DNA from 4 places in the Shewanella sp. OMA3-2 genome. Region 4 is predicted to be linked to each of the others. Evidence: predicted binding sites of a transcription regulator. Region 4 holds the regulator's gene; each other region holds the start of a gene.
What was found. The regulator LexA, encoded in region 4, represses DNA repair genes until DNA is damaged. The targets are predictions, from matches to a motif close to TACTGTATNNNNATACAGTA.
Positions count from the first base shown of each region.

Region 1: dinB (DNA polymerase IV) is a predicted target of LexA. The motif match lies at 4,474-4,493, and genes of this name have one in related genera.
Region 2: L0B17_RS12285 (YebG family protein) is a predicted target of LexA. The motif match lies at 2,054-2,073, and genes of this name have one in related genera.
Region 3: recG (ATP-dependent DNA helicase RecG) is a predicted target of LexA. The motif match lies at 4,116-4,135, and genes of this name have one in related genera.

Region 1 covers NZ_CP090974.1:3,611,807-3,619,352, reverse strand. The annotation lists gene carB (carbamoyl-phosphate synthase large subunit) at 1-1,478, shown strand, start outside; gene bfr (bacterioferritin) at 1,688-2,158, shown strand; gene bfr (bacterioferritin) at 2,171-2,638, shown strand; gene L0B17_RS15940 (Fis family transcriptional regulator) at 2,810-3,121, shown strand; gene L0B17_RS15935 (GFA family protein) at 3,261-3,665, shown strand; gene L0B17_RS15930 (FMN-binding negative transcriptional regulator) at 3,723-4,349, opposite strand; gene dinB (DNA polymerase IV) at 4,530-5,603, shown strand; gene L0B17_RS15920 (aminoacyl-histidine dipeptidase) at 5,640-7,100, opposite strand; gene L0B17_RS15915 (M17 family metallopeptidase) at 7,306-7,546, shown strand, end outside.
Region 2 covers NZ_CP090974.1:2,772,884-2,780,429, forward strand. The annotation lists gene prc (carboxy terminal-processing peptidase) at 1-301, opposite strand, end outside; gene proQ (RNA chaperone ProQ) at 324-947, opposite strand; gene L0B17_RS12280 (GAF domain-containing protein) at 1,224-1,682, opposite strand; gene L0B17_RS12285 (YebG family protein) at 1,758-2,042, opposite strand; gene L0B17_RS12290 (paraquat-inducible protein A) at 2,226-2,852, shown strand; gene L0B17_RS12295 (paraquat-inducible protein A) at 2,941-3,537, shown strand; gene L0B17_RS12300 (PqiB family protein) at 3,524-6,196, shown strand; gene can (carbonate dehydratase) at 6,376-6,987, shown strand; gene serS (serine--tRNA ligase) at 7,320-7,546, opposite strand, start outside.
Region 3 covers NZ_CP090974.1:793,528-801,073, reverse strand. The annotation lists gene L0B17_RS03640 (AMP-binding protein) at 1-82, shown strand, start outside; gene L0B17_RS03635 (calcium/sodium antiporter) at 235-1,167, shown strand; gene L0B17_RS03630 (hypothetical protein) at 1,466-2,155, shown strand; gene L0B17_RS03625 (sensor histidine kinase) at 2,282-3,376, shown strand; gene L0B17_RS03620 (response regulator transcription factor) at 3,432-4,058, shown strand; gene recG (ATP-dependent DNA helicase RecG) at 4,191-6,266, shown strand; gene L0B17_RS03610 (DUF3014 domain-containing protein) at 6,387-7,286, shown strand; gene L0B17_RS03605 (beta-ketoacyl synthase chain length factor) at 7,500-7,546, shown strand, end outside.
Region 4 covers NZ_CP090974.1:199,820-207,365, reverse strand. The annotation lists partial or broken gene ctaD (cytochrome c oxidase subunit I) at 1-599, opposite strand, end outside; gene coxB (cytochrome c oxidase subunit II) at 610-2,187, opposite strand; gene L0B17_RS00915 (cell division inhibitor SulA) at 2,576-3,094, opposite strand; gene lexA (transcriptional repressor LexA) at 3,091-3,708, opposite strand; gene plsB (glycerol-3-phosphate 1-O-acyltransferase PlsB) at 3,959-6,382, shown strand; gene mtr (tryptophan permease) at 6,382-7,546, shown strand, end outside.

The sequences.
Region 1 (7,546 bases), 680 kb from region 4:
TACACGCAGCATTAGCCTTACGTGAAGACGGTTATGAAACCATTATGGTTAACTGTAACCCTGAAACGGTATCAACCGACTACGATACTTCTGACCGTTTATACTTTGAGCCAGTAACACTAGAAGACGTGTTAGAAATCGTTCGTATCGAGAAGCCAAAAGGCGTTATCGTTCAGTACGGTGGCCAAACTCCGCTTAAATTAGCCCGTGAACTAGAAGCCGCTGGCGTACCTATTATTGGTACTAGCCCAGATGCGATTGACCGCGCTGAAGACCGTGAGCGTTTCCAGCAAGCTATTCAACGTTTAAACATGAAACAGCCAGAAAACGCCACCGTTACTACGGTTGAAAGTGCGGTAATTGAAGCTGAAAAAATTGGTTATCCGTTAGTGGTTCGTCCATCCTATGTATTAGGTGGTCGTGCGATGGAAATCGTTTACGACAAGCAAGATTTGCTACGCTACTTCAATGAAGCCGTTAAAGTGTCTAACGCATCACCAGTACTACTAGATCACTTCTTAGATGATGCGATTGAAGTGGATATTGATGCGGTATGCGACGGTGAAACTGTGGTTGTTGGCGCCATTATGGAACACATTGAGCAAGCAGGGGTTCACTCAGGTGACTCAGGTTGTTCATTACCGCCATATAGCTTAAGTGCTGAAATTCAAGCGCGCATGCGTGAGCAAGTATCAAAGCTTGCATTTGAATTAGGCGTTATTGGTTTAATGAACGTACAGTTTGCCGTGAAAGATAACGAAATCTATATGATTGAAGTTAACCCACGTGCAGCACGGACGGTACCTTTTGTATCAAAAGCGACCGGTGTACCATTAGCTAAAATTGCAGCACGCGTCATGGCCGGCCAAAGCTTAAAATCACAAAACTTTACTAAAGAAGTGATTCCACCATTTTACTCTGTAAAAGAAGTGGTATTGCCATTCAATAAATTCCCTGGCGTTGACCCTTTATTAGGGCCTGAAATGCGTTCGACAGGTGAAGTAATGGGTGTGGGTGAAACCTTTGCTGAAGCGTATGCTAAAGCGCAATTAGGTGCGACATCTGAAGTGCCTAAGTCTGGACGTGCACTTATCTCTGTTCGTAACAGTGATAAAAAGCGTGTTGCCGCATTAGCCGCTAAGTTAATTGAACTGGGTTACGAGATTGACGCAACACACGGTACCGCAGTGGTACTGGGTGAAGCAGGTATTAACCCTCGTTTAGTGAACAAGGTGCATGAAGGTCGTCCACACATTCTTGACCGTATTAAGAATGATGAATACACCTATATCATCAATACGACAGAAGGTCGCCAGGCAATTGAAGACTCACGTCAAATTCGTCGCGGTGCACTGCGTTATAAGGTGAATTACACCACAACATTGAATGCAGCATTTGCTACCTGTCTAGCACATGCAGCTGATGACCGCACCAATGTAAACTCGCTTCAAGAGTTACATAAGCGCATCACTGGCTAAAATTGAGTTAGCTGACATTGTAAAGAGCCTTCATTTTGAAGGCTTTTTTTATGGCTGTGATTTTTACTTCCGTTACAAACCTTAGTTATAATGATAATAGTTATCAATACTATGTGTATGAATTTAAAGGATAATTTGCAATGCCGCCCTAGGTGTACTATCCTAGTCTAAATTGATCCAGATCAAGTTAAGCTATCAAGGACATCATTATGAAAGGTCATCCAAAAGTCATTAGTCAGTTAAACCGTGTATTAACTTTCGAATTGACCGCCATTAACCAATACTTTTTGCATGCGCGCATGTTTAAGCATTGGGGTTTAGAGAAGCTCAACGAGAAAGAATACAAGAAATCAATTCAAGACATGAAACATGCCGACAAGCTTATTGAGCGGGTGTTATTTCTTGAGGGATTACCAAATTTACAGCAATTAGACAAACTGCGTATTGGCGAAGATACCGAAGAAATGTTGGGCTGTGATAAAGAAGCGGTAACTGAGCAAATTGCTGCATTACGTGATGTGATCAAATTGTGTGAAACAGAACAAGATTATGTCACCCGTGATTTGCTTGAAGATCTGCTTGAAGATGAAGAAGAGCATTTAGATTGGATTGAGTCTCAACAAGAGTTGATCGTGCAAACCGGTATTCAGAACTATCTTCAGTCACAAATTAAAGATTAACAGGATAATATTATGAAAGGCAATCCAGAAGTTATTGACGCACTAAACAGTTTGTTAACCGGTGAGTTATCAGCAATGGACCAATATTTTGTGCATGCTCATATGTATGAAGATTGGGGGTTTGACGAACTGTATACCCGCATATTACATGAATCTGATGACGAAAAAGTCCATGCAGCTAAATTGGTTCAGCGCATTCTGTTTTTAGAAGGCACCCCAGATGTTGCTAGCCGTGAAGCATTAAATATCGGTAAAGATGTACCAGAAATGCTCAACAACGATTTGCAGTATGAATATAAAGTGGCTGATGATTTACGTAAAGTGATCAAGCTATGTGAAGAGAAAGGCGATTACCAAACCCGTGAGATTTTAGAAGTCTTATTGGATGATACTGAATCTGATCATATGTACTGGTTAGAAAAACAATTACGCCTAATTGAGCGTGTTGGTTTACAGAATTACCTGCAAACTAAGATGTAATTAATTGACTAAAGCGGCTTAATTATTATTAATAAGGTCGTTTTTTGATTTAAGGCCCAGCCCCGTAAGGGATTGGGCTTTTTTATGTTAAATCGTATCAGTGAACTTTGCTACACTGGCTAATTTACCCCGCTTTCTAGCTGCTATTTGAATTTTGGAACACTGTGATATATGCGTAAAACAGATAAAAAAATAGACAATCAAATTCGACAAGTGTTAACTCAGGTGTGTGAAATTGCGTTAAATGAATACAGTGGTTTCCAATGGTTAACCCATATTGTTAATTACAGCGATTTTCCTAAAAGCTTACAGGTGATATGTGTCTTCGATACGCCTTATAGCCTCAACCGCTTTATGGCATCGGTTGAACGCGATACGCTCAGTAAGCTCATTCAAGCAAAACTGCTCAGTATTAAGGTGACGATTGATAGTCGCCAAGTGTGTTATGACAGTGAAGATAACCGTAATCAAAAGACTCACTAGCGGTCACAAATGTGGAGCATGCTGAACATCATTATTAAGCGAACCATATAGGTATTTTCGGTTTTAGTTTGATAGCATCTAGTTTTATAACGCTGAATCAGTATTTTAAATGTTTGCACAAATAGGGTGAATGCCAATTATGTACCAGGGTAAATGTTTATGCGGTGAAGTCAAAATAACCATAAAGGGTGAAATAAGTGACATTATTCATTGTCATTGTTCTTTATGTCGAAAAAATAGTGGGACTGCCTTTGCTACAAATGGCTTCATTAACGCGGCTGATTTTGAAATCGTATCGGGTAAAAATAGCTTAAGTATATTTTCATTTAAGCCAGGTCGAAATAGGCATTTTTGCAGCCATTGTGGCTCACCGGTTTATAGTTCAAACGAGCAAGACCCACAACGTTATAGAATTAGGCTTGGCATTCTGGATACTGATATATCTGAGAGACCCATCTCGCACAACTTTGTCTCATCCAAAGCAAACTGGGAAGATTTAGATGCCCAGTTGCCTAGGTATGATGCCTTTGAACCAGGTCGATAAGTTGCACAGTTAAATCATGCTGTTTAGCTCAATAGTCGCTAGATAAAGTGCTCACTTTTAACCTAGCGCAATATTTTGATTGATCATGTACTTCAGCAACTGTTGCTCATCTATGCCTGGCGATTTTGATAGCCCTTCAACGACCCCTTTTTGATCGAGTGAGCTTCTATGCTGGCCAAGCTTTTGTTTACCCTGTAATTCAGTGATTACAATTTTAAACCCTACAATGCCTTTGGCTAATTTATCTTGAAATTGCTTAGGGATAAAACCTTCACAGTTTTCAGGGGTGGGGGTTAATAAACTGGGCTCATACTTTTGGATTGTGGTTTCTAATATCGCCAATGTGGTTTCATCGTCGGTGAGTTCAACTGCGCCTTTGGCATGAACCACACTGTAATTCCAGGTTGGTACAGCAGGGAAGGCGTGATACCAGGTTGGCGAAATATAGGCATGAGGGCCATTGAAAATACACAGTACTGTGCTGTCTATAATATCTTGCCAGTGTGGATTACTGCGTGCTAAATGGCCGTAAAGTACTCCGTGTTCACCTTCCTCTGCTTTTAATATTAGCGGAATGTGTGAGGCTTCTAAATTAGATGACACAACAACCGCAAAGCCATGTTGTGCGATAAACTGATGCATATCCGTTGAGCTGTTCATCTGCCATTTTTCGGGTACATGCATGTGTTCACTTTCCTTGTAAATAACCTATAACTAATTGATTCATCATCATAGATACTTATAGATAACATACAACTGATTTCATGCTGACTTTTATCGCGTCATGTTTATAATTTGCTATGTTGAATACTGTTTTTATATACAGTATTATGAGCAACCTTACTAATGATGATGGCGTAAGCAATGCGCAAAATTATTCATATCGACATGGACTGTTATTTTGCTGCGGTTGAGATGCGTGATTTTCCTGAATTACGCGATAAAGCGATTGCGGTTGGCGGGCGTAGCGATCGCCGTGGTGTTATCAGTACTTGTAACTATGCTGCACGTAAATTTGGGGTGCGTTCAGCTATGTCGAGTTATCAAGCATTAAAGCTGTGCCCTCATTTAGTCTTGGTGCCTGGGAGAATGCAAGTTTATAAAGATGTCTCACTGCAAATAAGACAAATATTTAATCGTTACAGTGATTTAATTGAGCCATTATCATTAGATGAGGCTTTTCTTGATGTCAGCGACTGTCAGCAATACCATGGCAGTGCAACCTTAATAGCCCAAGCTATTCGCCGAGATATTGAGTTAGAAACAGGGCTAACGGCATCAGCCGGTGTCGCGCCAATTAAGTTTTTAGCCAAAATAGCCTCTGATTTAAATAAACCTAATGGCCAATATGTGATTACCCCTGATGACATTCCTGAGTTTGTGCGCACACTAGCGTTAAAGAAAATTCCGGGTGTAGGAAAAGTCACCGCACAAAAATTGTCGCTATTGGGGTTAGAGACCTGCGCCGATGTGCAGCAGTATCCTAAGGTAAAGTTACTCGAAAGTTTTGGTAAGTTTGGTGCGGTATTAATTGAGCGATCAAATGGCATCGATCCAAGGTCTATTAGCAATAATAGAGTGCGTAAATCCGTTGGCGTTGAAACAACATTAGCGCAAGATATCTTTACGCTAGCTCAATGCCATCAAGTATTACCACAACTTATTCAAGAGCTTGATAGCCAGGTGAGCCGCAGCGCAAAAGATCGCTTAATCAACAAGCAAGTGGTGAAAATCAAATTTAACGATTTTAAACAAACCACCATCGAGCAACGCAGCGATGAAATATCGGTAAAGCTGTTTTATCAATTGTTACAACAAGCACTGACCAGAAGTAATGAACGTGGCATTAGACTGATTGGGGTAAGTGTTGGTCTGGCAGAATTAGGTGAAAAAAAACTGCAAACTAAGTCGGTTGCCCAACTCGATTTGCAGTTTTAAGCGCTTATTCTGATTGGCTTAACGCCTTACATAGCATTAAGCTTTGGCTGGAATACGTTCTAATACGGCTAATAATAACTGCCAGTATTGACCTACCGTTTCAATATTAACCATTTCATCTGGGCTGTGCGGATAACGAATGGTGGGGCCAATTGAGACCATGTCCATAGTTGGGTAGGGCTCTTTAAATAAACCACATTCAAGACCTGCATGAATAACCATAATGGTGGGGTCTTTTTTGTAAATGTCGTTATAGGTATCACGCACAATAGCCATAACCGGTGAGCTGTTATCCGGCTTCCAGCCTGGGTAAGCACCGCTAAATTCAATACTGGCACCCGCAAGATTGGCTAGGGCATTTAACATGCCTTGCACTTCATCACGGCCAGAGTCGATAAGCGAGCGAATTAAACATAAAATTTCTACGCTTTCTTGTTCAGTACTTATCACACCGACATTTAATGATGTTTCGGTCACACCAGCCACTTCATCACTCATCCGCATTACCCCATTAGGGCAAGCATATAATAAGTCGATTAAGCTGTTTTGCGCATCTTCACCCATTACTTTACTGGGTGCATCAATGGCTTCTAAGGTTAATAACATGCTTGGGTCGGCAATGGCTAACTCTTCACGTACCACAGCCTGGAATGTGCTAATTGCTGTTTTTAATCCATCAACATTTTCCGCAGGTAACATAAAGCTGATATTCGCTTCACGCGGAATGGCATTACGTAATGAACCACCGGTAAAGTTAACCAGTTCTAGGGCTAATTCATCACTGTATTTAAACAGAAAACGCGCCAGTAGCTTATTTGCGTTACCGCGACCAAGATGAATATTTACCCCAGAGTGACCACCTTTAATGCCTGACAAGGTCAGTTTAAAAGATTGATTACTCAGCTCAGGTGCTTGCCATGAAAGTGGCACAGATATCTGGGCGTCAACACCGCCAGCACACCCCATGTAAATCTCACCTTCTTGTTCAGAGTCGGTATTGATCAAAATCTCTGCGTCTAAATAACCGGCTTCTAACCCAAAAGCGCCAGTCATGCCAGCTTCTTCATCAATGGTCAACAAGACTTCTAATGGACCATGCTTAATGTCATCGCTGCCTAACACGGCTAAAGCCGAAGCCATGCCAATGCCATTATCTGAACCTAATGTTGTCCCTTTTGCTTTAACCCATTCGCCATCTACATAGGCTTCGATAGGATCTTTTTCAAAGTCATGCACTTTATCTGCATTTTTTTGTGGCACCATATCGATATGAGCTTGCAACACAACAATTTTGCGATCTTCCATACCCGCAGTGGCTGGCTTACGAATAATGAGGTTGCCTACTTTGTCTTCAACAACGCTAAGGCCTTTGCCTTTTGCCCATTGTTGAATGTGGCTTGATAACGCTTGTTCATGCTTAGAAGGATGGGGAATAGCACAAATTTGTTCGAACCATTGCCAAAGAGGTTGTGGATATAATTGATTTAATGCTGTCACGAAACGTCCTCAATCAGGATAAAATATGCCATTATTCTACCATAGGCTGCACAATTGCCATTGTGATACAGTGGTTTTTCTTTGCCGTAGACACGTTCTTGTGTAAATAAAAATTCACTCAAGAATGACTAATAACATTAATGCGCAATGTTAATTCGATGTTCAGCATGCAAAAATAATCGTCAACAAAGCATAAGGGAAAATCATGTTTCAGGTGCCAATAATAGATGTAAATAACGACCAGGCCATATTTGAAGGTGAAGGTTTTGATGCCGTCATCGTCGTCACACCTAATCTGACCGATGTTACCCAGCAAGAGATTAGTTTATTAGCAGAGCATGCTAAGCAAATTGATCACCGCGTGGGTAAACAAGCCACATTACTGTTTGCGCCAGGGTTGGCTGGTGGTCGATTGATTATTGCCCCAGTAACGGGTGATGACGACT
Region 2 (7,546 bases), 1.5 Mb from region 4:
CATCAAACTGGCTTTTATATTGATCAAAATTATTAATATCTGCTTGAGTCAATACATTACGACGATAATCGAGTTGCTCTAAGAATCGTAAGTATATTTGTTCTGAAAAAGCATCATCCAGGTCAAAACGATGGTAATGCGCACGGGTGAACAAGTTTGTCACTCGTTTACTCGCTGCCTGATGTTGAGGCTCTTGGGCTAGTTTGGGTAACTCGCTGATTTGAATCGTTGGTGAAATTGCCCATGCAGAAAATCCGACGAATGCACAAGCAATTGACGCGGCCAATGTAAGTTTTCGCATCAACAAGTTACTCCTTTAAATTTTATAATAGTATGTGGGCTACACGTACTTTGATGCTCAAGCCAGAATCTAACTGAACATGAACATCTTCTTTCTTAATATCGGTAATCGTTCCAGCAACTGGAGATGCACCTAACTTAACGTTTACACGTTGATTGGTGGATAAATCTTCCATTTTCGCAGGTACTAGATGAACAACCGGCGCAGCCACTTTAGCTGGACGTTCCTTTTTAGCCTCTGGACGAGCTTTAGGGGCCACTTTTTTAGCAGGCTTTTTTGCTGCAGGCTTAGGTGCTTGAGCTTGACGCTTTGCTTTGGCTTTATCTTGGCTTTCTTTCAACGTGGCTTGAGCATGATCAATATGCTCTTGCTCTAAAGCACCACATTCGTTGCCGTCTAAATCAACGCGTTGCACCCCAACTTTAACACCTTTAAGGTATCTCCAGCTGCTAGTGTAACGACGTAAAGCAACACGAAGTTGTGTTTTACTGACTCTAGAATCATCAGCTAACCGTTCAGCCAAATCTTGAAATAAACCAATTTTTAATGGCTTTGTGTCGCCTTCTGCAATAAAACATGCTGGAAAGGTTTCATATAAAAACGCTAAAATTGCGTTGGTGTCGGTCAACTTGTCTGTTGATTCCATTTTTACTTCCACGTTAAATAAGGGGACTAAATCGGCAGATATTAATAAGCCTGTAGTCGTTCATCTTTTGCTAAGTATTTCAGTTTACTGACACTTAACCTACAAATTAGCACTAACAGCCGTTGTGCTAAAGCCTCTGAAACAAACTCTAACAAATTTTCAGCTATTTACACTAGCCTCTATTTGGCTTTTCACTGATATGTGAAAGCACAAGCAGGCTATTATAAAGCTCACGGCAGCGATTGCGACAATCATTTACTATTTTTTGTCTGCTATTTAATCAAATAGGCAAGTTTCAAACTGTTTTACCAGTAATTCAATCCCATCTTGATCATCTTGGTCAAAACGATTGAGTAATGGACTGTCTATATCAAGTACCGCTATAACCTTACCATTTTGACGAACGGGTACAACGATTTCTGAATTACTGGCAGAGTCACAGGCTATATGGCCTTCAAACTGATGCACATCTGCAACTCTTTGGGTCTGATTTAGTGCAGCTGCCGTACCACAAACTCCTTTGCCCAAGGGTATTCTTGTGCAGGCTACTTTACCTTGAAACGGGCCAAGCACGAGTTGTTCACCTTTAGTGATATAAAAGCCTGCCCAGTTTAAATCATCCAGATTATCATTTATTAATGCTGAAAAATTTGCCATTGCAGCAACAATATCATCCTCACCTGCCATTAAGGCTTCAACTTGACGAGTTAACGTTTGGTAAAACTCAACTTTCATTGTAATTCCTTGATCCCAAAATACTACTTTAACTAACTTAGCGCATAGGTTAGCAGTAGTTTTTACTATTTGAAATTAATCTTGTTTAACGCTCTTTTTCTTTGGCTTAGTTTCTGCTGGGGAAGTCGCTTTAACAACACCACGAAGTAAATTAGCTAATTCATCTTTATTGTTCGCTAAATAGAAAGCGAGTTGTTCACAAGTACTGTCATCTAACTTAGCATCAGAAGCGGCTAAAAATGGCACTAAATTATCGACGACATCAAGCATTTTGTCGTAAGCATCAGCTTCTTTCTTCGATGTGAAAGTCATTTTTTCAACCCCTTCTCTTACCACGACAAATTGGGTAATCACTGCCATGAGCATATCTCCACTGTTTTTATATACAGTACCAAGATTGACATAGTTAAAGGGTAATACGCAATAGTCACCTACAGAATAATTGACTTGTTTTATAGTTTTGTTCGATATTACTCATTAAATCTTTAAATGTCGTATAATATAAGCCACTTACTCGTGAGGAAACGTTAAATAATAAATATAATGCCAGAGCCTAAGCTATATAAAGCAGTCATACTTTGTCGCTCATGCGATTTAGTTATCCGTAAACGCGCATTGCCTTCAAATGTTAGGGCGCTGTGCCCGCGCTGCGATACTGCGCTTTATGACACGCCTTATTTCTCTATCAACGGTCTTTTAGCTTTATGTATTACCTCACTCATTTTATTTTTGCCTGCTAACTTATTACCTGTACTGGAAATTAACTTTTTAGGCAGCATTCGTACCACTACTGTTTTTGAATCCGCTATAGCTGTATGGGGACAGGGATACTGGATCGTAGGTTTGGCTGTGATAGCCTCTGCAGTTGCCGCTCCTGCATTATTAGTCTTATCAATTCTATTACAAGTGTTGATCGTAAAATTTAATTTAACCTCTTCTTTTTGGCAGCAAACGTTCCGCATTCTCCTCAAAAATCATGGCCTACTTTCTCAACTGACTATGCTCGAAATTTATGTGATTAGTTTTTTAGTATCTGCATTTCAACTGTCTGATTTTTCTGATGTTTACTTTGGAATGGGAACATTAAGCTTTTCATTATTATTTTTATCAATTCTATTTTTACAGCGTGAATATAATCTTGAACATATGTGGGAGTTTGTAAATGACTGATATTAATCAAGTCACTCCGACCCCCTTACCTCAAGCAGAACTTGAACCAGATAATCAATTAACCTCATTAGCGCCTCAGGGCCAGAAAATGGGGGTGTGTTTATGTCTAGTGTGTAAAAAGGTAAATCCAACAACTGAACAAAACTGTAGCCGCTGCCATTCACGACTCAGCCCCCGTAATTATGCTAGCATCCAACAAAGTTGGGCTTTATTAGTTACGGCAACCATTTTGCTGATCTTAGCGAACATTTACCCAATCACCCTATTAACTAATCGTGGTGTAGTGACTAACGACACAATATTCAGCGGTATTACTCACCTTGTGCATCTAGGTCTTTATCCGATTGCCATTATTGTTTTTACTGCCAGTATTCTTGTACCTTGGCTTAAAATATTCGGATTAGGACTGTATTTAAGTGCCATCAGTTTTAATATACCGATTTCAAAACGAAAAATGATGATCGGTTTTCACATTATTGAATGGATTGGTCGCTGGTCAATGTTAGACCTATTTGTTATTTCACTCACTGTCGCATTAGTGAATATGGGACAGCTATTAGATGCCAAACCCGCCCCCGCGGCAACGGCATTCGCATTGGTAATATTACTGACACAACTCGCAGCAAAAGTGCTGGACACTCGCTTACTTTGGGACCGTTTGGAAACTCATAATGACGCAAATTGAATCGCCGAAAGTTGTAAAGAAAAAACTATTTTCTCCAATCTGGTTACTCCCTATTGTTGCTTTAATCCTTGGCGCTTGGCTGGGCATTAAAAGCATTAAAGAATCAGGTGTTGAAATAAACATTCACTTCCCGAGTGCCGCAGGTATTGATATAGGTAAAACCTTGGTTAAATATCAAGGGTTAGCCGTCGGTAAAGTCACCGATGTCAGCATTGATGAAGATCTTAAAGGCGTTAATGTAAAAGTCATTATGGATTATCGAGCAGATCCTTTTTTGAACAAAAACACCCAGTTTTGGTTAGTTAAACCCAAAGCAAGTATTACTGGTGTTGAAGGGCTTGAAACACTATTTTCGGGCAATTACATTGCTATTCAACCTGGTGATGGTAAATCACGCACTAATTTTGAAGCACAACGAGAAGCACCTGCAATTACGCCTGGCAGCGAAGGCATGATTATTGAGCTCCATACCGATAAATTAGGTTCTATTGATGTAGGTTCATCTATTTTTTATCGGCAAATACCTGTTGGTAGTATTGTAGGTTATCGATTATCAGGTAGCGAAAATGTCATTATTAGCGCCTTTATTCAGGAACAATATGCACATTTAGTCCATTCAGACTCTCGCTTTTGGAATGCTTCAGGACTCAGTATTGATGCTTCATTATCAGGAGTCAAAATAAACACCGAAAGCCTTGCTTCAATTTTAGCGGGCGGCATTAGCTTTAATACTGGCAGTGAAGTCACTCAAGCTAAAAATGGTGATATTTTTAACCTATTCAAAGATGAAGAACATGCTAATGGCGGTTTAGTGTTTAATTTACACATCCAGCATGCTGAAGATATTGGCGAGAACGCCAGTCTAGTTTACAGAGGCATTACGGTTGGTAAAGTTGAAAAACGGGCTTTAACTGATACTGGAGTCACATTACAGGCAGCAATTGAGTTGCAATATAGCTCATTATTAGCCGCCGATTCTCGATTTTGGATCGCTGGAGCTGATATTTCTCTTGCAGGCGTTAAAAATCTATCACGCTTAGTTACAGGTAATGTGATTAATATTTTACCCGGTACTTCCTCTGCGGCAATACCATCAAGTTATCCGCTTGAGACTCAAGCCCCTGATCTGCTTCAACAGCAAAAGTTATTAATAAACTTAACTTCAGATACGCACACAGGTATGAGTATTGGTGCCCAGGTCAGATATAAACAGCTGCCAATAGGTACAATTATTTCAACCCAATTAACCGAAGATTTTAGTTCGGTTAAGTATCAGGCTGAAATTTATCCTGAATTTAAATCACTTATCACTCAAGGCAGTTATTTTGTGAGCGAGCAAGCAATCAAATTAGATGCATCCTTAGGTGGGGTTAAATTTGAAACACGAGATTTAACCACCCTCCTTAAAGGGGCGGTAACATTAATCCCCAGCCATGCTAAGGAAACTGCCAAGTCAGGTAGCTCATTTACCATCTATAATAGTATCGATACAGCGCAGCAATTATTTGCAGAACAAAAAAAGCTCAAACTGACTGTGATTAGTCAAGATGGCGCAGGCTTAAGTGAAGGCGCGCCCATCTATTACAAAAAAATGCCTATCGGTAATATTGTAAAAGTAGCATGGCAAGCTAAAGAAGATTTATTTGTGCTGCATTTGTCTATTGACCCACAGTTTAAGCAATTACTGCAACCCAAAACGGTATTCTGGCGTAACGATGCCGTAACTGTAAATGCCAATTTATCAGGTGTGAAAATTGACGTAGCGCCGCTTGCTGGTGCAATTAAAGGCAGTATTTCACTCGGCTTTGTTGATGATGAGTTGTTTCAGTCAATTGATAGAAAAACCTTATCTACACAGGCTAATATAACCGTTAACAATCAACTTTTTGACAATCAACATTTAGCCTTAACCCAGGCCAAGCCTATTACAGTCATTATACCAGCCGAGGCCAAAATTGAGCCTAACTCTCCTATCCGTTTCCGCGGTCATCAAATTGGTGAAGTGAAACAGGTTAAGTTAGCTAAAGACTTATCTCAACAGCATGCTACTGCTTATTTATATGGAGAATATGCTAAGCACTTTAGTAAACAAGACGCTGAATACTTTGTTGTTGAAGCACAAGTCTCACTTGCAGGTATAAAAAATGTCGATACGCTAATTACGGGCGCCTACATTGGTGTATTACCTGGTTCATCTGATATCACTAGCAAGCAATTTGAAGCCAAAATGGCCGCTCGCTATGATGCCAATCGCCCTAAAGATGCAGTTAGCTTCACCTTAATAGATAATCAATTGGGTTCAATAAAAGTCGGCACACCTCTATTTTTTAGAGGCATAGCCATAGGTCAAATAGATGCTTATGAGCTATCAAGTACAGGTCAACAAGTCATAATGTCTGCTCATATTCGTCATGAGTATGCACACCTGGTTAATACTAGTAGTCAATTTTGGGATGCGTCTGGGATTAAGCTTGAAGTAGGTATTTTTTCAGGGGCACAAATTGAAACCGGTTCACTTGAAACTCTCCTCTCAGGGGGGATTTCTGTGGCCACTCAGGACATCACTACGGATATAAATAAGATTTCATCGTCAAGTGAGTTTTTGCTGCAAAATCGCATGGATAAAGAATGGCAAGACTGGCGTCCTGCGCAAAACTAGTTTTATAAAGCGAAGTAATTATTTTACTTCGCTTTATTTTAAAATTAACAATTCTATCAATCAAGCAGATGATTGGTTAATTGGATAGACCAGATCAATGTATTTTACTGATATACTCGCCATGAAAATGCATATAGGCATTAAGCATATTTATGATAAACACGGATCAGTGACAATTTATGAAACTGTTAAAACCTTTATTTGATAATAATCGCCGCTGGGCTGAGCGTATTAATCAAGAAGATCCAACCTTTTTCCACAAACTCGCCAAACAGCAGAACCCTGAATATCTCTGGATTGGTTGTTCCGATAGCCGCGTCCCATCCAATCAAATTATTGATTTGATGCCAGGTGAAGTCTTCGTTCATCGTAATATTGCCAATATGGTTATCCATACTGATTTAAACTGTTTATCCGTCTTACAATATGCGGTAGACGTTTTAAAGGTTAAACATATTATGGTCGTTGGGCATTATGGTTGTGGTGGCGTAAAAGCTGCGATGCAAAATCAACGCCTGGGTTTAATTGATAACTGGTTAAGCCATTTACGTGATATCCATCGTATACATCAAGATGAATTAACAAACTTAAATGAAACTGCACGGTTTAACCGACTTTGCGAGTTAAATGTTATTGAGCAAGTGTCTAACGTCACCACATCAACAATCGTACAGGAAGCTTGGGATAGAGGCCAAAACGTCTCAGTTCATGGTTGGATTTATGGTATAAATAATGGATTATTAACCGATTTAGATGTGACGGTTGATCGTGATACCATGCTACAAACCTAGTTTAGATTTCCCAATTAACCTTTTAGTAATACGATTATTATAAATAACTTTATATTGATTTATCTCATTTAAATATGAACGTAAATAACAAAAAAGCCTCTTTGATTTTATCAAAGAGGCTTTTTTGTTTGGACTTTAAAACTTAATGCCATTTTCAATAAAAATGAACAGGGCTTGAACAAATTGCAACATAACTAGTGCACCGAAAAACAACATTACTAGCGAGTAAATTCTATTTTTATTATTACGCCTAGGCGCCATAGTCGTACTTTCCCAAGCACTTCTCCTTAATAACCATTTCAGTAATGATTATTAAGGATTAATGGTATCAATTAACCGATAACCTCTAAACCGCCCATATATGGACGTAACACTGTAGGTACTGTAATCGTGCCATCAGCATTTTGATAGTTTTCTAAAACAGCCACTAAGGTACGACCAACGGCTAAACCTGAACCGTTTAACGTATGCAGTAATGCAGGCTTATTGTCTACTTTGCTACGGTATCTTGCTTGCATACGTCGTGCTTGGAAGTCTTTCATGTTTGAACAAGAAGAAA
Region 3 (7,546 bases), 590 kb from region 4:
ACGCCATGTGCTTGAAAAGGCTTTTAGCGCTAAAGTAGAGGGTGTTCGTGGTGCAAAAATCCGCTGGGAAGATGAGCTATAAATTGATGAACTAAAATTCATTCAATAGACAAAAAATACACGCTGAATGCGTGTATTTTTTTGACATATTCTGTCAACATACGCCTCATTATATCGACAACCAAAAAGTGGTTAATGGCTAAGCCCAAAACCACTGACTAAAATGAGAGTAACATGTTAATTGCATTGGCCATTCTTGGCGGATTTATTATTTTAACCATTGGGGCTGAAGCCCTAGTACGTGGCGCAAGTGCTGTGGCACTTAAGCTCGGTATTGCCCCGTTGATTATTGGTTTAACCATTGTTGCTTTTGGTACCAGTGCGCCAGAACTTGCGGTCAGTATAAAATCAGCTCTTGCCGGCAATCCAGGCATTGCCTTAGGTAACGTTGTTGGCTCAAACATTGTTAACATTGGATTAATTCTGGCTATTACCGCCTTAATTAAACCGATTCAAATACAATCACAAATGGTTAAACGTGATATTCCAATCATGATTGGTGCATCCATTTTAGTGTGGACCTTGTTACTTGACGGTGTAGTCAGCTTTATCGACGGTGCAATTCTATTTAGCTTATTAGTCAGTTACTTAGTCTTTAGTTATGTGAGTTCAAAAAATGCACCCGAAGAATTAGACATTGATACCAAACCGCAAAACCCATTACTGTCTGTAGGGCTTATTGTTGTTGGTATTGCTATGTTGGTTGGCGGCGGAATTCTGTTTGTTGATGGCGCGGTAGATCTCGCCAAAATGTTTGGTATTAGTGAAGTGATTATCGGCTTAACAATTGTGGCTATTGGCACCAGTATGCCAGAGCTAGTAACATCCGTTATGGCGGCACTCAAAGGCCAAAGTGATATTGCTATTGGCAACGTAGTGGGATCGAACATCTTTAACGTATTAGGCATATTGGGCGCAACAGCATTAATCCATCCGGTATCTGCTGAAGGCTTTAATCAAATAGACTTTATCGCCATGCTTCTCTTCGCCATTATGGTACTACCTTTTGCTTGGAGCGGACTGCGTATCGGTCGTCGCGAGGGTGCGGTATTACTAACAGGCTATCTGGGTTATACCGGCTTCTTGGTTTCTCAAGTGGTTGCTTAGCTTAAACATGTTCATCATCAGGTCTAAAAACCTCGTTTAACTCAAGTGTTGATAAACGCTTAAATTGATTTACTCACCAAAGTCACTACCTGGTGTCCTCAAAAAAACCGTCTCATTTTATAGACGGTTTTTTGATACCCTTTTCTGCTTACCGACAAAACTCACCTGTAATTGATGACATTTGTCATACCAAATCCATGACCTATGTGCCTGCCAAGTTTCACTGTTTGTCGACATAATTATCTCAGTTTCAAACCAGTCTGGTTTGGCTTATTAACATCAAAAAATGGAGATTGACATGAAAACACTACTCTTAATTGGCAGCTTAACCCTTATCAGCCACGCAAGCTTTGCTGACATAAACCAAATTGATGCCGCGGCCAACACCATGAATATTGAGCAGCTAAAGCAAATTAGTAGCCAAACTTTTGATTATGAAAAAGCTTATGCTGATTATCGCTTAGCCATAACCGCTAATATTTTGGGACAAAGACAACTTGCCAACACCCACCTAGATTCGGCCCAAGTAAACCTTGAGCAATTGATTAGCAGAGAAAACAGTGCCGATGCCAGCGCGCTGTTAGCATCAATCTATGGCATGAAAATCGCTTTTGATAGTCGTCAAGCGGCCACCTTAGGTATCAAGTCATCGCGTTTACTTACCCAAGCAGAACAACTTGATGCCACTAACCCAAGGGTTAAGTTGGTGCAAGCCATTAGCGCATTCAATACCCCATCAATATTCGGTGGCGGTATAGAAAAAGCGCAAACACTGGCTACAGAAGCCATTAGCCTTTTTGAAGCACCCTGTGAAAATATTTGCTGGGGACATGCCGAAGCCTACACATGGCGCGGGCTAGCGAAACAAGAAGATGGCGATCTGGCGGGTGCAATTTCTGACTGGCAAACCGCATTAACGGTTGATGCACAATATGGTTGGGCTAAATTTTTACTTAGCCAACAAACGGCAAAGCAGATATCAAAGTAAGAGTCATATTAAAAACCTTGTTAAATAAAGGCTTACCTATATACGCGCAATTAAGGCGCAGTTAACATATGATTAACAGCGTCTTAATTGCCTGCACGGCCTAATGATTATATTGGAATAAGCACCATGAGTTACTTTAATAACAACAGCCAAACGGCAGAACAAAGCTATGAGCAAAAAACTGCTTGGGTTTATCTGTTAAATTTAGGTTTTTATTTTATCCCGCTGTTTTTCATGCAAGGTCAATGGCTCAATATTATAGTGGCACTGTTAATATTAGTGCCTTTTATTTTCGGGTATTATTGGGCATATAACAGCAGCACCCAAAAAGCACATTATCCCATTGCCGTAATGCTAACCTGCGCGATTGTGGCAACTCCCTTTACCTCCGGCACTATTTCATTGTTCTCATTTGTGTGCTTTTTTATTGGTTTTTTCTACACATTACCCACCGCTCTTTTTGGATTTTCAGCGATTTTCTTGCTGCTATTTGCATTGAATCAAGTGGTCAATATTGAAGGCTACTATTTTGCTTTCTATGGTATGGGCATTAGCTTAGGTGTAGGTATTTTTGGCATTATTGAACAAAATCGTCAGCGTATTAAACGTCAACATCAGCGTTCACAAGACGAAATAACCCAACTGGCAACGGCATTAGAGCGTGAACGTATTGCCCGTGATTTACACGACATTATGGGCCACAATTTATCTTCCATCGCCTTAAAAGCTGAGCTTGCGACTAAGTTACTCCAGGCCAATCAAGCAGAACAAGCTCAAATACAATTAACCCAATTGGCCGACATTGCCCGTGATAGTCTTAGCCAAATTCGGCAAACTGTGTCGAATTACAAACACAAAGGCCTGCAAGCTTGTTTGCCTACATTAATACAATCTTTGCGCGATCAAGGCATGGAAGTGCATGTCGAAGGAGATACCCCATCATCAACAGAGTTGGTCGAGTCGCAATTAGCGCTCATTTTGACCGAGGCTGTTAACAATTGCCTCAAACATAGTCATGCCGAAAAGGTGAGCCTGGTTTTCGCCCAAGATGAGCATAATATTCATCTTAGTCTTAGCCAAAATACGGCCACCAAAGAGATCAACGAAGGCAATGGTTTAAAAGGCATACGTGAACGGGTAGATTTACTAAATGGCACATTTTCATATCAAATCACGCCAGTGTTTACGCTTAATATCACTCTGCCTAATACCACCCAATAAAGCGAATAACAGATCGCTATAAACATAAAAGACAGACCAAGGATAAGGATACCGGATGAAAATTTTACTCGCAGAAGACCAGGCTATGATCCGTGGCGCCTTAGTCGCATTACTTACGCTGGCAAAAGATAAATTACTTCACCCCCAGTTAGCTAATAGCTTTGAAATTATCGAAGCCGAAAATGGCGAACAAGCTTTAGCTTTGCTAAAAAAACAGCCTGTTGATTTATTACTCACCGACATAGAAATGCCGCATAAAACCGGCCTTGATTTAAGCCAATGGCTACAATCACAATCCAGTACAACCAAGGTCATTATTTTAACCACCTTTGGCCGAGCCGGTTACATCAAACGCGCATTAGAATACGGTGTAAATGGTTTTTTATTAAAAGATGCTCCGTCAGATGAGTTAATCAGTGCCATTGTCAAGGTCATGTCAGGCAAACGCGTGATTGACCCTGAGCTGGCCTTTGCCGCCATAGGTGAAATTGACCCACTAAATGGTAAAGAACGCCAAGCACTACGATTAGCCAGCGAAGGTAAAGCCACCAGCGATATTGCCAAATTACTTTTTATTGCTGAAGGTACGGTACGTAATTACTTGTCTGAAGCTATTGCCAAACTCAATGCCAGCAACCGCATTGATGCAGCCCGAATCGCCAAACAAAAAGGTTGGTTATAAATTTAAGCTAATATCTTGATATTGCCTTAGATCTAATCTCTGCTAAGATAGTAAAACATATGTATATAATCACAGTACTATGTCAGTGCTAAGCAAATTGAGTTAAGCATAACTTAGTGGAGTAAATAACGTTTGTTGCGTTTAGATTTAGTGCCCATCACCGAGCTAAAAGGTGTGGCTAAAAAAATGGCTGAAAGGCTGAATAAGCTAGGCATTAAAACAGTACAAGATGTGCTGTTTCATTTACCGCTGCGTTATGAAGACCGCACTCAAATCTACCCTATTAGCGCACTGTCATTTGGCAGCTATGGCACCATAGAAGCCGAAGTACAGTCCACGCAAATTATTCAAGGTCGTCGCAGAATGCTTATCTGCAATGTGCGTGATGACTCCGGGCCAATGACATTACGGTTTTTTAATTTTTCAATGGCACAACGTAATGGCATGCAACAAGGCGCTATGATCCGCGCCTATGGTGAAATTCGTCGTGGTAATCATCATGCTGAAATTGTTCACCCTGAATATAAAATTATCCAACCCGGTGATGACAGTAATTTAAGTGAAACCTTAACCCCTATTTATCCGACAACGGAAGGGCTAAAGCAGGCAAGCTGGATCAAGCTAACCGACCAAGCCCTATTGATGCTAAATCAAGGCGGCTTGCCTGAGCTTATTCCGGTCAATCTACAACCCAACAACCTGACATTGCCGCAAGCCCTTATTCTACTGCATCGACCAGATAAATATGTCGACCCATTTATGCTTGAACAAGGTCAGCACCCCGCCCAGCAACGTTTAGTGCAAGAAGAATTACTGGCCCATAACTTAAGCATGTTGCAGCTAAGACAAAAATCACAGCGTGATGCGGCCATTTCAATCGCTGCCAGCGGTCAATTACTCAACCCATTTTTAAAAAACCTTCCTTTTAAGCCAACAGATGCACAGCAACGCGTTGTCGCTGAAATAAGCCAAGACTTACAGCGATCACACCCTATGATGAGATTAGTGCAAGGCGATGTCGGCTCAGGCAAAACATTAGTTGCTGCCATGGCCGCGCTGCAAGCCATAGAAAATGGTTATCAAGTGGCTATGATGGCACCCACTGAGTTGTTAGCGGAGCAGCATGCGATTAATTTCGCCCAATGGTTTGAACCTTTAGGGGTAAAAGTGGGTTGGTTAGCGGGTAAAATCAAAGGCAAAGCCAGAGTGCAATCATTAGAAGACATTGCTTCGGGTGCGGCACAAATCGTTATAGGTACCCATGCGATATTTCAAGATGCGGTTCATTTTCATAAACTTGCGTTAATTATTATTGATGAACAACACAGGTTTGGGGTTCATCAACGTTTAGGTTTACGCGAAAAAGGCGTTAGCCAAGGTTTTCATCCACATCAACTCATTATGACCGCCACCCCAATACCAAGAACGTTGGCCATGACAGCCTATGCAGATTTAGACACTTCAGTGATTGATGAACTTCCCCCTGGCAGAACACCCGTTACCACGGTAGCAGTATCAGATAGTCGCCGTAATGATGTAATTGAAAGAGTTAGGCAAGCCGCACGACAAGATAATCGTCAAGCTTATTGGGTATGTACCTTAATTGAAGAGTCTGAGGTGTTAGAATGTCAGGCCGCAGAAGATACCGCAGCAGAACTCACTGAGATATTACCTGAACTCACGGTAGGCTTAGTGCATGGACGAATGAAAAGTGCAGAAAAACAACAGGTCATGGCCAAATTTAAAGCCGGTGAAATACAGCTGTTAGTCGCGACAACTGTGATTGAAGTGGGTGTTGACGTGCCTAATGCTAGCTTGATGATTATTGAAAACCCTGAACGTTTAGGGCTGGCTCAATTGCACCAACTAAGAGGACGTGTGGGCCGTGGTGCGGTGGCAAGTCATTGTGTCATGCTATATAAAGCACCATTATCACAAACCGCGACCAAACGATTAGGTGTACTACGTAATAGTAATGATGGTTTTGTTATTGCTCAAAAAGATTTAGAGATCAGAGGCCCTGGCGAAGTGTTAGGCACTAAACAAACTGGGCTCGCTGACATGAAAATTGCTGATTTAATCCGTGATCAACACCTGATCCCCAGCATTCAAAAGCTTGCTGTACATATTTATCAGCAAGTGCCCGATAATGTCGACTTAATCATTCAACGATGGCTAGGTGAACGACAGCAATACGTGCAAGCATAAGATGATTTTTTATTTATATTTTAACCATCCTATAGACATGCAAGCGTAATCTTGCACAATAGAGACAGTATTTACTTTTTCTGTTCCGTATTATCAGCTTTAAACAGCTAAGGAATTGCAATGCAGGTTAATAAAGAAGATAGAGCGACACCCACCACTGAAGCTGAAGCGAAACCCAATACCAATAACGCCATTATCGGTGGCGTTATCGTTGCACTGATAGTCGGTGCAGGTTACTTCTATATGAGTGGCGAAGACTCAACTGAATTAGAACCGGCCATGCCAACACCTATTGAGTTACCTGAACCTATGCCGATGAATCCTATCGAAGAGGCACCCATTGAAGAATCGATTACTGATGTAGATGCACCTGAATCTTCGGCATCAGATATTGTGCCTCTGGGTGAGTCACAAACACCTGAAGTGGTTGCTGAGCCTTTACCACCATTAGCGGAATCTGACGACTTTGTCGCCAAGAAAACCTTAGCCGTAGCAAACGGGATGAAAATTGAACCGCTTATTTTAAAGAAGGATATGGCGCGTCAATTTGTGGTCTTTATTGATAACTTAGCCCAAGGCGAGTTAATCCGTAAAGCCAGCCCAATGCAAGGTCCTGATAATAAGTTTACTGTAAGTGAAATAACTAACAAAACCTATTTAAATCCAGACAGCTATCACCGTTACGATTTATATGCAGATTTTATTTCTGGGCTAAATGATCAAGAATTAGCCGCCACTTATCGCGAGCTTAAGCCGTTATTTGAAGAAGCATTTATCGAGCTTGGTTACGCCAATATGAACTTTGATGAACGCATGCAACAAGCTTTTAAAATGATTGCCGATGCACCTATTATTGAAGATCCTATTGAATTAACCTCAATATCGGTTAATTACCAGTATGTTGATGCAAGGATAGAGGCGCTACCTAATGCACAAAAGCTACTGGTTAGAATGGGTCCAGAAAATACCCGTAAAATTAAAAATGCCGTAAAACGCTTACAACCTTTATTACCCCAATAACCTGCCAACTCAACCACATTTGAGTGACAGTATGCAGCAGCAGCGAAAGAACCCTTCTTTCGCTGCTTTTTTATGCCTGCATGACTGTTTAGCCTGTCATACTTTAGTGTACAATTAACCTGTTAATTTTTGTTTGATGACTCCCCATTTGTTCGCCATTAAACAAAAATGAATACTTAGATAAGGACGACTAGGCAACATAGAGGCAATGTAGTGCAGTTAGCATTTGATATTTTATCGTGGAGCGCTTGGACACCTGA
Region 4 (7,546 bases):
TAAAGGTAACTTCATCCATGTCATGCCGGTGCACGCATATTGACTATGGTCACAATCACGTTGATTGCGCCCATAATCGAGCTTATCCCCATAATGTGTATCGAAAATACAAACAGTGCAGTGCTATCTGGGCTGTAGGTTGTTGACAACGGTGCGTAGAATGTCCAACCAAAGTTAGGCCCACCGCCTTCCATGAATAATGTGCTAAGTAGCATGGCAAAGGCGAAGGGTAAAATCCAAAAACTCCAGTTGTTCATGCGAGGCAATGCCATATCTGGCGCACCAATCATCATAGGTATTAGCCAGTTAGCTAAGCCTGTAAAGGCTGGCATAACAGCACCAAATACCATGATAAGACCATGAACTGTGGTCATCTGATTGAAAAAGTTAGGTTCAACTAGCTGTAAGCCAGGTTGAAATAACTCGGCGCGGATCACCATTGCCATGGCGCCGCCGGTTAAAAACATTATAAAACTGAACCATAAATACAAAGAACCAATGTCTTTATGGTTAGTGGTTAGCAGCCAGCGCATAATGCCTTTAGGGGCACCATGATGATGATCGTCATGGACTGCAGTATCGTGCGTAGTTGTGCTCATTAATTATCCCCTACTGTCCATGGCTATTAACATCGGCAGCTTGCACCGTATCGCCAGAGTTGTTACCCCATGCATTACGCTCGTAAGTGATCACCGCAGCCATTTGGCGTGGTGTCAAAGAACTCGCGAAAGCTTGCATTGCAGTACCTGGCTTACCGTTATGAACGATATTGATATGCGCATCAACAGGGCCTGTAATGATAGGGCTACCAATCAATGATGGGAATGCACCAGGTAAACCTGCACCTGTAGCTTGGTGACAAGCTGCACAAGAGGATGTGTATACCTGTAAACCTTCTGTCATTAATTGCTCATGGGTTAATTCTGATAAATCTATCTCTTTAACCTCGGCGATAATCTCGACGGCTTTTTCAACCACATCATTGACTTGCTCTACCACATCGGTAGGTGCAACGGGCGGAGTGCTAGCATCTTGTGCATTGGGCTCTGTGGTATTAGCGGCTGCACCACTGGCAACATTGCTTACATCAACAGCCTGAATTACATCACCAGTGTTGTTGCCCCAAGCATTACGCTCATAAGTGACAACAGCGGCAATATCTTTGGCGCTCAACTGTTTTGCAAATGATTGCATTGCCGTTCCGGGCTTACCATTGAGCACAATGTCAATATGACCATCAGAAGGGCCTTTAATCAATGGGCTGCCAATAAGAGAAGGGAATACACCAGGTAAGCCAGCACCGTTAGGTTGGTGACACGCTGCACAAGTAGATAGATAGATTTGCTCACCTTTAGTCATTAACTCTTCTTTTGAAAGAGTTTCTGATAATGCAGCTTGCGCAGCGGCAGCAGCATTACTGGCAAGTTTTTTCTGATCTATAAGCCAGGCATCGTACTCAGCTTCAGGCAGCGCCTGTACTACGATGGGCATGAATCCATGGTCTTTACCGCATAATTCGGCACATTGGCCACGGTAAATGCCAGCTTTGTCGATTCGTGTCCATGCTTCATTAATAAAGCCTGGGTTAGCATCTTTTTTAACGGCAAATGCCGGTACCCACCAAGAGTGGATAACATCATCGGATGTCATTAAAAAACGCACTTTACGATTAAGGGGTAATACCAAAGGTTTATCGACTTCTAACAAGTAGGTTGCACTTTTGGTTTCATTACCTTCAATTTGGGTACGTGGGGTGGATAAAATGCTATAGAACTCGACATCTTCATTAAAATAGCTGTAATGCCATTTCCACTGCGAACCGGTGATTTTAATGGTTAAGTCCGCATCTGACGGATCTTCCATAGCGATCAAGGTTTTAGTGGCTGGAATGGCCATACCAATTAGAATAACAAATGGGATCATGGTCCAAGCAATTTCTACTTTGGTACTTTCATGAAAATTTGCCGCGACAGCGCCTTTGGATTTACGGTGATAGATCATCGAGTAAATCATGATCCCAAACACCACAACACCAATAGCACAACAAATATAAAGAATGATCATATGGAGGTCATAAACCTGACCACTGATATCCGTTACACCCTTTGTCATGTTGAGGGGCATTTCTTTTGCCCCAAGTGGAGGTGCCAGTAACACCGCCATTACACAATACAACCATTGCTTCACAAGACTTCTCCTCTGCCAATTGCGAATAGCAACTACAAAGAAGAGCCACACAGTAAGTCTCTGCTCTATGTAAACTCTTCGGTTCCCAAAAAAGCTTGATGACCTCAAAGTACCTTGGTGGTTGTAAGCGTTAAGGCTTACTGATTTGTATTTATGTGCACCACGCCGGTACCTACAACTGAACTTATCAATTCTGATTTGACGCTTTTATCTGTCAGATAAAATCTAGACTGTAGCGTTTTAATTAGGTTAAAAATGTTTCAACCCTGTTAAATACATTACTTGTAGATTAAACATTGATCAAGATCACTTTTATTGCTAATTAGCTGAAAGTTTGCATAAAAAAGCCCTGTACATAGACAGGGCTCAGTAAACACGCCATTTACTATTAATGAAATGAAGTGAAATTAATTGTTTTAACAGCATTATTTTGATTTGAAATAAGCGCTTTGGTTGCCAAACTAGTGCCTAAGTGAGTGCTTACATCCTCAATCACGACACCTAATGCTCGGGCACTTTTTGCAACTAACTCTAATCGGCGACTGTCGCGCGCATCTAAAGGTTGAGTCCATGAAATAACTGCACTAGATGTACCACTGGTTAATGCTTTTTCCATTGCCCAAAGTGTTTCAATTTCGTCCTTCGCATGCACTAACAATACGCGGTCCATTCTAACCCCTGCACTAGCTAACATCTGTTTGTAATTGATATTGGCGGGGTTAATTAGCACAATCCAGCGGCCTTGTTGGCTTAATTGCGCTAATTGGCTAGCATATTGACCGAGTTCTATTTTACCGTTGGTTTCAGTTTGGAGTGTGGTGATAGGCTGCACTAAATTAATATCTGCAGTTGGCATATCTACCCATAAACCAGGATGACGCGGGGATGTACCCATTAGTTTGTTCATAACCATTCTCCATTACGAATTACACCAACTGCAAGCCCTTCAATAGTCAGGCTTTGGTAACTTAAATCTACTTCAATAGGTGCATATGCTTCATTTTCAGCATGCAAATACACGATATTGCCTTTTTTCTCAAAACGTTTCACTGTAACGTCATCTTCAACACGAGCAACAACGACTTGACCATTTCGGGCTTGCTGCATTTTATGTACGGCGAGTAAATCACCTTCTAAAATGCCGATGTTTTTCATGCTGTCACCGCGAACTCTTAATAAGAAGTCTGCGACAGGTTTAAACATATTCGGATCGACTTGATAGTATTGTTCAACATGCTCTTGCGCTAAAATAGGCTCACCTGCTGCGACTTGGCCAATCAAAGGTAAACCAGTTTCTTCTGGCTCATCTTCTTGGGTTAATCGTATACCGCGAGATGTACCCGGCATGATTTCAATAAACCCTTTTTTAGCCAAGGCTTTTAAATGCTCTTCAGCGGCATTTGCGCTTTTAAAACCTAGACGTGTAGCGATTTCTGCACGAGTAGGTGGCATACCAGTTTCAGAGATATTGTTTTTAATAAGCTCTAAAATTTCAGCTTGGCGTGGTGTTAAGGGTCTCATGTTATTTCCTGTCTTTCTATACAGTAACTGTCATTATATACAGTGTTTGTGTTTGCGCAAGTATTCACCAATTATTTTTTAATTTTATTATTGGAAATGATTTTTTTACTATATTTATCAATTGTATGTTTTACTTTATTTGTTATTGAATTTAAAAGCGCTGCTGGATGTGTACAGCATATAGTGAAAGGTAACCAGTTTCTGGTATCCTATGCGCCCATATTAAAAGGGCTTTATTGCGAATATTATTATGTCAAAACCAGATTCAATCATGCTTAGAGTGTTGCGCAGGGTCCAAAAGCTGATGGTGCAAACGATAGTTGTGCCACATGACCCATTTGCAGATCTAAACTTCGATCCAGATAAGCCCATTGTTTATGTCATGAAGACAGAGTCAATTAGCGACACTGCCGCATTAAGCGAAATGACCCAAGGCTTAGGCTTACCAAGTCCATATGCACCATTACAACTTGATGGTATGAAAGTGCCACGAGTGGTTTGTTTAGAAGGGCGAAAACCCATTATTGGTAAGCGTGAAGGTGGCGAAAAGTTTTTAAACTGTTTTACCAGTTTATTAGCTCTCCATCGTCAGCAGCCTGGGTTAGACATTCAACTAGTGCCAGTGAGTCTATACTGGGGCCGTACTCCAGGCAAAGAAGATGACACGATGAAAGCCGCTGTGCTTGAACGTGAAAGTCCAACCTGGTTACGTAAATGGTTAATGATCCTGTTTCTAGGTCGGCATAATTTTGTGCAGTTTTCTAATGCAATGTCATTACGTTATTTAGCCGATGAGCATGGGACTGATGAAGCCATTGCCCATAAATTAATTCGTGTCGCACGGGTACATTTTCGTCGTCAACGTAAAGTCATGACTGGCCCGCAACTGCCTAACCGTCAAGCGCTGTTTGCTTCGTTATTAAAGTCTGAGTCAATTAATAAGGCGATTGAAGAAGAAGCGGCAAACAAGAAGATTTCTAAACAAAAAGCGCGTGAAACTGCGATTGAATATCTGGACGAAATCGCGGCCGACTACTCAGATAGTTTAGTGCGCATTGCTGAGCGCTTTTTAACCTGGCTATGGAATAAGCTATACAGTGGTATTAACATCAAAGGTGCTGAGCAAGTTCGTCAACTGCATCATGATGGCCATGAAATTGTCTATGTGCCTTGTCATCGCAGCCACATGGACTATTTATTACTGTCTTATATTTTGTATTACCAAGGTATGGTGCCACCGCACATTGCAGCTGGTATCAACTTAAACTTCTGGCCTGCTGGCCCTATGTTCCGCCGTGGCGGCGCTTTCTTCATTCGTCGTAGTTTTAATGGCAATAAATTGTATACCGCTATTTTTCGTGAGTATTTAGATCAATTGTTCGCCAAGGGTTATGCCGTCGAGTACTTTACCGAAGGGGGTCGTTCACGCACTGGCAGATTACTTGCGCCTAAAACCGGTATGTTAGCCATGACGATTAACAGTGTGCTGCGTGGTATTGAGCGGCCAGTGACTTTGGTGCCAGTTTATCTGGGTTACGACCATGTAATGGAAGTCGCTACTTACCATAAAGAATTGAGTGGTAAGAAAAAAGAGAAGGAATCGCTTTGGCAGGTATTTGGCGCTATCCGTAAACTGGGTAATTTTGGTCAAGGTTACGTAAACTTTGGTGAACCAATTAATTTACAGAACTTTTTGAAACAACAATCTCCTGACTGGCGTGAAGAAATTGCCAAAGATCCTGACCAAAAGCCATCATGGGTCACGCCAGCGGTTAATTTACTTGCCAATCAAGTGATGACCAACATTAATGGTGCCGCGGCAGCCAGTTCAGTGACATTAACCAGTTTAGTATTATTGGCCTCAGAGCAGAATGCGTTGGAGCGTCATCAGCTTGAGCGTCAGTTAAATTTCTATTTAAAGCTATTAAAGCAAGCACCTTATTCAGACTATACATCTGTTGCTGAAGGTGATGGTCAATCTATTGTTAAGCACTGTTTATCACTCAATAAATTTACCTTAGAGAAAGATCTTCTTGGGGATATTGTCGCCATAGATCCTAACCATACAATTACTTTGAGTTATTACCGTAATAATATTATTCATATCATGATTGTACCTTCATTAATTGCCAGCTGCTTAGTGCGTTATGAAGAGTGTAACCGTGAACAAATTCTGGCAGTGGTCGAGGACTTTTATCCGCTGATGAAAGCGGAATTATTCATGGGTATTGTTGATCTTCCAGCGTATGTTGATTTAGTACTTGATCAAATGGTTGAGGAGAATCTAATCAGTGGTGATAAACGTTGTGTTGTTGTCGAGGCTAATATTACCCAGTTAGAGCTATTGGCTGAAACGGTTAGTGAAACATTACAGCGTTACGCCATTATCTTTAATTTACTGGGTATTAAACCTGAACTAGAGCGTGCAGAGCTTGAGCGAGACAGTCATTTATTGGCTCAAAGGTTAGGGGCGTTACACGGCATTACCGCACCAGAGTTTTATGATAAAAAATTGTACAACACCCTCAGCGTGAAGTTAAAAGAGCTAGGGTATTTATGCAGCCGCGAGCCATTAGATGATGTGTTCCGCATACGCGACCATGCGAATGGATTATTACGTCCTTCAGTACGACAAACCATTCAAGATAGCGTCAACGCGGAGCATTTAAATTAATGGCAAACCACATGAATGCGGCTAAAAATAGCCCCAAAAGTAAGTCCCTTATTGGTGGGGCTATGATTATTGCTGGCACAACTGTTGGTGCGGGAATGTTCTCGTTACCTGTTGTTGGGGCAGGCATGTGGTTTAGTTATTCTTTACTGATGTTGATCGGCATTTGGTTTTGTATGCTGATGTCTGGTTTACTGCTTCTTGAAGCCAATTTGCATTTCGAGCCTGGCGCCAGCTTTGATACGTTAACGCGCGATACGCTTGGCCAATTTGGTCGAATAGTCAATGGCTTATCAATTGCTTTTGTGCTGTATATTTTAACCTATGCCTATATTAGTGGTGGTGGTTCGATTGTTAATCATAGCTTGCAAGCCATTGGTATTACCTTGCCGCAAAGTCTAGCCGGATTAGTATTTGCACTTGTATTAGCGCTGATTGTGTTAATTAGTACCAAAGCGGTTGATAGAATTACCACTGTTATGCTTGGTGGTATGGTGATTACTTTCTTTTTAGCCACGGGTAATTTATTAATTGAAATACAGCCTAGCCGATTGTTCGAACCTGATGGTGAAGCGCGATATTTACCTTATATGTTAGCCGCATTGCCATTTGGCCTAGCCAGCTTTGGTTATCATGGCAATGTACCAAGCTTGGTTAAATATTATGGCAAAGATGCAAAAACCATTGTCAAAGCGATTGTGTTAGGCACAAGCATTGCCTTGGTGATATACGCCTGTTGGTTAGTGGTTACTATGGGTAATATTTCACGCGCTATGTTCGCAGATATTATTGCCCAGGGCGGTAATATGGGAGTCCTAGTGGCGGCGTTATCTGAATCCATCGCCAGTGAAAATTTATCACGCGTACTGACTTTATTTGCCAACCTGGCGGTTGCCTCATCTTTCTTAGGTGTGACTTTAGGCTTATTCGATTATCTAGCTGATTTATTTGGTTTTGATGATTCACGAACTGGTCGATTAAAGACCGCCGCAATTACGTTTATTCCGCCAACCGTATTAGGGTTACTTTTTCCTAATGGTTTTTTGATGGCCATTGGTTTTGCGGCTTTAGCTGCAACGATTTGGGCGGTTATTGTGCCAGCCCTATTGGCTTATAAAACCCGCCAGCTATACCCTAATAGCCAAAGCTTTAAAGTTCCTGGGGGCA